Regions from separate parts of the Longimonas haloalkaliphila genome, predicted to be linked through region 1. Evidence: riboswitches for the same ligand, from Rfam matches in the RefSeq annotation. Region 1 holds a riboswitch; each other region holds the start of a gene.
The links. A riboswitch is a leader RNA that binds a small molecule or an ion and turns the genes downstream of it on or off. The one in region 1 is predicted to bind thiamine pyrophosphate.

Region 1 (2,267 bases):
GCAACGCTTCTCGTTATGGCTGCAGGGCTGCTTATCGTGACCGTCGTGTTTAGCGGATACGGGGCGTCGCTCTTGGCGTTTGGGGCGTTCGTCGTCGGCCTCGTGCTGATCGACCGGGCCCATGCGTGGTCGCGAACACGCACGGGCGCTCCGACGGGCGACCCGAAGAGCGAATCGAAGCGCACGGCGGTACGCTCTCCGCTCACGTGGCTGCTGTACAGCGGCGGATTGCTGCTGATGGGCGGGGCGCTCGTCTACATGTTCGCTACCCGCGGGCTGGTTTCGTGGATGGTGGGCGGACTGGCGGCGCTGGTGCTGCTATTGGTTGCGACCTACGCCTCCCCACGATGGCAGCAGGGCGCGGTCATCTTTCTGGGGGTGCAGCTCGCGCTTGATGGACTCAACAGCATCCAGACGCTCTGGACCCTGACCCGATCGGGGCATCCGCACAACGATGCGGTAACCATGGCGGAGCTGACCGGGCTGCCGGCGGAGTTCTGGGCGCTTACGTGGGGACTGCTGGGCGTGGTGGTTGTCGGTATCGCGTTCGTGCGGTACTGGCGCCGGTGAATCGCTCCCGTAACGGAACCGGTTGCCGTATTGCGGTATCACTCCTTTGCTACAGGGTTCGCTACACGGGCTCGGGCTTAGGATAGGCAGTTGCATGGGGGGACGGCTTTCGCGTCGACCCACTCACATATCCATCCCTGCATACACCAGCGAAGCATGCAGCGCTGGCATCATGCCGACCCCTATACCGGCCACTCCTGCTGGGTCCAGGCCTGGTCCCAGAACATCCACTCGTAGCGGATGCTGGTCTGGAATGCAGTCGTGGCCCGCTCGCGGGCAGCCTCATCGGCTGCATCGGCAAAGCGCTGCAGGCGATTCAGCAGATTCGCCATGTACTCGTTGAACTCCGGGTCGCGGTACATGGCCAGCCAGTCGGCATAGGGGTGGTCGTTGGGAATAGCGCCCATCGCTGCTTCCATGCGCTGCCCCAGTTCGATGTAAAGCCACGGGCGGGGCGTGAGCGCGGCCACGGCCTCTACAAGTGTACCGCGCTGGGCGGTGCTGATCATATGATCCTGATACGCACGGTTGCTGGGCGTCAGCGTAAGCGCGGCGATGTCGTCGGCGTCGTAGCCGAGCTGCTCCCCGTATCCGGCATGCAGTTCGCCTTCTACAACCAGCGCGAGCCGGGCCGCGTCGATGAACCAGAGCTTGTCGTCGGGATCGGGGCAGCGGGTCGAGATGAGTGCTGCTGCATCCGAAAAGGCCTCCAGGTAGCGGGCGTCTTGCATCTGGTAGAAGCGAAAGCGCTCCGCCTCCAGCGTGCCCTCAGCCAGTGCATGCACGAACGGATGGTCGAACGAGGCGCCCCAGCTATCGCGGGAGGCATCTACACAGGCCGCGGCAAACGGCGGCACCGGGTAGGCGCGGTCTACGGATACGTCGGAGAACGAGAGATCGGTGGTAACAGACATAAGGCGTGCTTGCAGTTGGATGCGTAGGGATACCAGCAAGCGAAGCCAGGAAATGCTGCACTACGGTGTGTAGCACAGACGGTGTAAGAAGCTTCCTTCCGCCGGTACGAACCGGATCAAGTTCAAGGGATCATCTCAGCCCGACCGTCTGTGCAGCGTGGTTTGACGACCACCGTCCGCTCACACAGCCGGGCACTCCCAGCTTTGCTCACTTTAAAGCATACGCATTGCGTGGCAGGTTTGCAACCATCACCTTCCATGAAGGTGCTACTGGCCTATCAACCCTGAATGGCCGGGTATAGACGAGCATTTCCCCTCCATCCTACCCTTCCTCCTCAGGGAGGCTAGTCTATGCACACAACTTCGAATAGCTTTGGGCGTCAAACATAGGCTGGTGTCCATTTTTGCCTTGATGCAGACGAGCGAAGCGACTCACGACCGTAGGGAGCTAAAAACGAACCAGACGAGCCGCAGGCGACTCACGAAGTAAAAAAATCAAGGCTGGACAAACTGGGCCTGACTGCGCCCTCCGGTCCGCTACAATTGATCAAACTCACTCGCGCCCCAAGAGCACTCGGTCACTGCGTTTCCAGCGCAGGCTCGCTCAAACAGGATCAATTTTCGGGCGCGCCCCTCCAGGCTTTGTCCGGGCGGCCCACTTCTTCGAGGCCGGAAGGGCTGCATGCCGCGGGGAGGCGTGAATCCTGTAAATTAAATATCCCCAAACCGATGATCTGAATGCGGATTCAATGGCACGGACGATCCAGTCGATATAGCAAAGGG
Region 2 (2,267 bases), 1.8 Mb from region 1:
GGCTACGACCGGTAAGATCAGCCGGTACGCCTGGGGCGATGATTACCACGATGTGCTCAAAGACCGTCTCTACTTGCTCTTGCACTGGCTCGAAGAGCACGTCGGACAGTCGGTGCATGGGCGCGCCTTTGTGGATTCGGCGCCGGTGCTCGACAAGGCCTGGGCTGCGCGTAGCGGACTCGGGTGGCAGGGCAAGCACTCGAATCTGCTCAACCGCGAGATGGGTTCGTTCTTCTTCATCGGTGAGATCATCGTAGATGTGCCGCTGCCGGCGGACCATCCGGTCGAGGACTTCTGCGGCTCGTGCACCCGCTGCGTGGATGCCTGTCCGACCGATGCCATCTATCAGCCGTACGCAGTTGATGCCACGCGCTGCATCTCGTACCTGACGATTGAGCACGGCGGCGATGATGTACCCGAGGCGATCTCAAGCGACATGCAGAACTGGATCTTCGGCTGCGACATCTGCCAGGATGTGTGCCCGTGGAATAAGTTCAAGCAGCCCACGACCGAGCCTCGCTACCAGCCGCGCGAGGGCATGTCGGATACCGACCTGCGCGACTGGGTGGAGCTGGAGCTTGAGGAGTTTCGCGAGCGCTTCTCCGGCAGTCCCGTTACCCGCGCCACGTACGAAGGCTTTAAACGCAACGTCCGCACCGCCCTCGACAACGTATCGTCGTAGGCAGATGCGGACGGTTTTGCCTCTATCCAGAAGGCGAAGAGCTACTGCATTACGAGACCGCCATCCACAATCAGGTTTTGTCCTGTTACGGCCCGCGCCCATGGCGAGGCAAAGAAGAGCACGGCATCGGCCATCTCTTCGGGGGTAGTCACCGAGCGCAGCGGCGTGGAGTTACGGATGAGATCGAACACCGCGTCGGGCGTTGCATCGCTGGCGTCAGTGCGGTCGAGGAGTCCGCCCGATACCATGTTCACGGTGATGCCCTCGGGCCCGAGTTCCTGCGCCATGTTGCGCACAAATCCGAGCAGCGCGGCTTTGCCGGTGGTGTAGTCGTGGTACGGCACGACCGGGTTCTGAACCAGATTGGAGCCGATTGCCACGAAGCGTCCAAATCCAGCCTCTTTCATGGCCGGGCGGCACGCTTGTACCAGGTGGAGCGCGGCTTGCACGCTGCCCTCGAGCTGGGTCTGGTAGTCTGCCCACGACACGGTGTCGGCGGTCGCGCGCGCCTCGGCATCAAACTGAAAGTCGATCAGCGCATTGCTGACTACGGTAGTTACGGGCGTACCAAAGTGATCGGCGGCGGCGTCGACCATGGACTGCACGGCTTTGCGATTGCGCACGTCGGCCTGATAGGGGAGCGCGCGGTCGCCAATCGAGGCGGCAACCGCGTGGGCAGCGTCTTCGCTCTGGTAGTAGTTCACGACGACACGAGCACCTTCGCGCCCAAAGGCACGGGCCAGGGCGGCGCCGAGTCCGCGACTGGCACCGGTAATGAGCACGACCTGATCGGAAAGGGCAGGAGTAGTAGACATAGCAGGTAGTCGTTGGCTTAGAGAAATGCGAAGCCAGCGGCGCCCCCAAGGAAGACGTGCACGGGGAACAGCGGGAAGCTTTCCTTCGCCGGTACGACCCGGATCAGGTTCGAAGGGTGTATCTCTCAGCCCCGGCGCATTTCTGTGCGGGGGCACCCCCAGCCTCGCTATCGAAAAGTGGGTTCGGGGGATGCGACCGTCCATTCGTTGCACGGCAGTCCAGACGCATCCCCTGAACAGTTCCTAACGTACCACAGCGCACACGCAACCGCAACGGTTCTACGTGTCTTCGTGAGGCGTTGCCATCTTATCTGCTTTATCTGCCTGCTGATCTTCAGCGTCGGATTGCAATTCTTTAGGCACGACCACAAGAAGCCAGATCAGCCCAAAGGCAACTTGCGCGCCCGCAAAGAGCCGCACCGCCCCTGCCAGGTCGAGCCAGCCCAGTTCAAGCACCACGCTGGCTATGCCGATGGAGAGGCTTTCGGCGATCATCACCAGGAGCCACTCGGTGGCAAAGACGCGTCCGCGATAGGCATCGTCGGTGCGTTTCTGGAGGAGTACGGTGGCGAGCACCCAGTTGCCCCCACTGGAGGCATGCGCCATGACCACCAGCACAATAACCGTGAACAGCGCAATGCCTTCAGGCGCCCACGGCACCAGGCCTACCACAAAGTAGGCGCCTCCGCTCACCGCAATAGCGCTGCCCAGCACCATTGGCCATTTTGCTTGGTCCGTAAAGAGCCCCCGAGCAATGATCGGCCCGATGC
Region 3 (2,267 bases), 730 kb from region 1:
GAGCCGTCGGTGTGGTGAACTCGTGCGCTGTCGCGATGAGTACCAGGCGGTCGCCCGGCTCAAATGTGAACTCGGGGGGAGGGTTCAGGTGAGCGTGTTTGGAAGGGAAGGTGCCTCGTACAGCGCCCAAGAGCGTTGCCTGAGGAAACCACGCGGCCGCCTCCTGGAACGAGAGTCCGTCGACGGCTGCATGGGTTTGTAGGTAGATCTCGTTTCCATACTCACGCGAAAGCAGTTCGCTATAAACGGCAGATAGGCCGGGGTGGCGCGTCGTCTGAGCGACGAGCCGGGCGATGGTACGGCCGCTCTCGACGACTTCCAGGTTCGTGCCGCTGATAGCTTGCGCAACGGGGATGGTATCTGGGCGCACCAGTTCGGTCACGATCATTGGCGAGGGAGAGTCGCTGCGTGCTGTCATGCGGGCCAGCGTCATAAGCGTCTTTACGGTGCGCGTATCTGCGTGGGCGGTGTCGGTCGACTGGCGGTCGGCCCCTGGCAGAATAACGGTGGCGGCGTTTAGGGCATCCACCCGGGCGAGATGATCAGCTGTTAGCGGGGTGCCGGAACGCAAGATAATATCGTTCACATCCCACTCGGTCCCAATGTGTTCAGCAAGTTCAAGCCGCCGGTGAGCGGTAACCTCCTCAGCCAGAATGACAAGCTGAAAGTTCCGCAGCCCCCGCCGCTTCAGAAAGCGGTGCATGCGCCCACGTGCAACGACCAACTCGCGAACCACATCGAGCGTGCTGCCCGTCCAGCCCAAGATAACGACATGGCCGCGCATTACAATGGGCGTGAGCCCGCGTTCGAGCGTCGTCATCTTATTTGTAAGCCACTGGGTCATGATCGCGACGAGTGAGCCAAGGAAAAGCACGTAGCCCGCAACCGTAACCGCTGTTGAGATAACGCGCAGCAAGAGGCCTTCGTCGTCGCCCAGATAGCCAGGATCGGAAAGCCGTAGAAACGCCCACCAGATGGCTTCGCCAGGGCCCGAGAAGGCGTCTGTCGCAATCCATACCGCGCATCCGGCCGTAATGGAAATTCCGACGACGAGAAGCGCTGCTATTGCAAGCTGATGAAGCCACCCGCGCTGAAGCCAGCGCTCGATACGAAACGTAAGGGACGAAATAAGGCGCTTCGGGGTCATACACGGCGATGCATCAAGAAAGGGCAAACAGCTACAGTCGTATTGTGAACATACGATATCTTAGCCTCACATGCATGTGTGCGCGTCTCGCAATTTTAACTTCTGGTAGTGCTGTTTGTATACTGAAATAAGCTGGGGGTGCCCACAGTAAGGGCTGAAAAGATACCCTTTGAACCTGAACCGGATGGCACCGGCGTAGGGAAGCACCGTCGTTTGCGATGCAGAAGCGCTGCATCGCGGCCTGGGCACTGCTGGCTGATGCGTTATTGTCATCTCATTCAGACCAGCACACGCTATGAATACGTTTCGTTTAGGACTCGAATGGTTCTTAAATCCCGATCACGCTCCGCTCCTCATTGCGCAAGAGCATGGGTGGTTTGCGGAGGCGAACCTCGATCTTGAGATCGTTGAGCCCGACGCCCACATGGACGCCGTTGAAGCTATTGAAGACGGCAAGCTCGACGTAGCTATCACTGAGCCACTTCATCTTGTCGAAGATCGTGCGGAGGGGGCGCCCGTTGTGGGATTCGCCCGCTTTCTGCATACCAATGGTGGTGTCATGTATCTGAAAGGGCAGAGCATTGAGCGTCCGCGAGACATGGTGGGGGCTCGTATTCAGTATCCGGGTGCTCCAGGCCCTGGCGGTCCTGCAATCGTACAGACAATGATTGAGCACGATGGGGGTACCGTCGACCCGGATGGGTTTACTCCTGTCAACAACAGCTTCTACCATACCGACGCGCTGGCCGACGACAAGGCAGATGTAGCCACGCTTGTATTCTACAACTTCGAACTGGTCGAGGCAGAGCACCGCGGTCTTGACGCTGGCTTTTTTGCACTCAAGGACTGGGGTATCCCCGACTTCTGCCAGCTTATCATGATCACCACCCCACAGCATCTGCAGGCGCGTCGTGATGCGTTTGCACGGTTTGTACGCGTGCTGCGCCGAGGCATCGATTTCTTGCACCAGCAGCCCGAGTCTGCAGCTGATATCTACCGCCACCGTGCCGACGTGGAGCCTGGCGATACACTTACGCCCAAAACCTTCGCGGCTACGCTTCCGTGCTTCACATATGACTTCGGAATGACAACCGACTACTACGCAGCACTTGAGAGCTGG

Region 2: linked by a shared signal. The riboswitch ahead of ACZ48V_RS05745 (3-oxoacyl-ACP reductase) and the one ahead of tenA (thiaminase II) in region 1 are both predicted to bind thiamine pyrophosphate.
Region 3: linked by a shared signal. The riboswitch ahead of ACZ48V_RS09965 (ABC transporter substrate-binding protein) and the one ahead of tenA (thiaminase II) in region 1 are both predicted to bind thiamine pyrophosphate.

What each region holds. Positions count from the first base shown of each region.
Region 1 covers NZ_AP043948.1:3,295,944-3,298,210, reverse strand. The annotation lists gene ACZ48V_RS12855 (M50 family metallopeptidase) at 1-570, shown strand, start outside; gene tenA (thiaminase II) at 753-1,484, opposite strand; TPP riboswitch at 1,561-1,694, opposite strand.
Region 2 covers NZ_AP043948.1:1,452,592-1,454,858, reverse strand. The annotation lists gene queG (tRNA epoxyqueuosine(34) reductase QueG) at 1-682, shown strand, start outside; gene ACZ48V_RS05745 (3-oxoacyl-ACP reductase) at 724-1,497, opposite strand; TPP riboswitch at 1,561-1,667, opposite strand; gene ACZ48V_RS05740 (MFS transporter) at 1,777-2,267, opposite strand, start outside.
Region 3 covers NZ_AP043948.1:2,567,432-2,569,698, reverse strand. The annotation lists gene ACZ48V_RS09970 (CASTOR/POLLUX-related putative ion channel) at 1-1,147, opposite strand, end outside; TPP riboswitch at 1,272-1,366, shown strand; gene ACZ48V_RS09965 (ABC transporter substrate-binding protein) at 1,443-2,267, shown strand, end outside.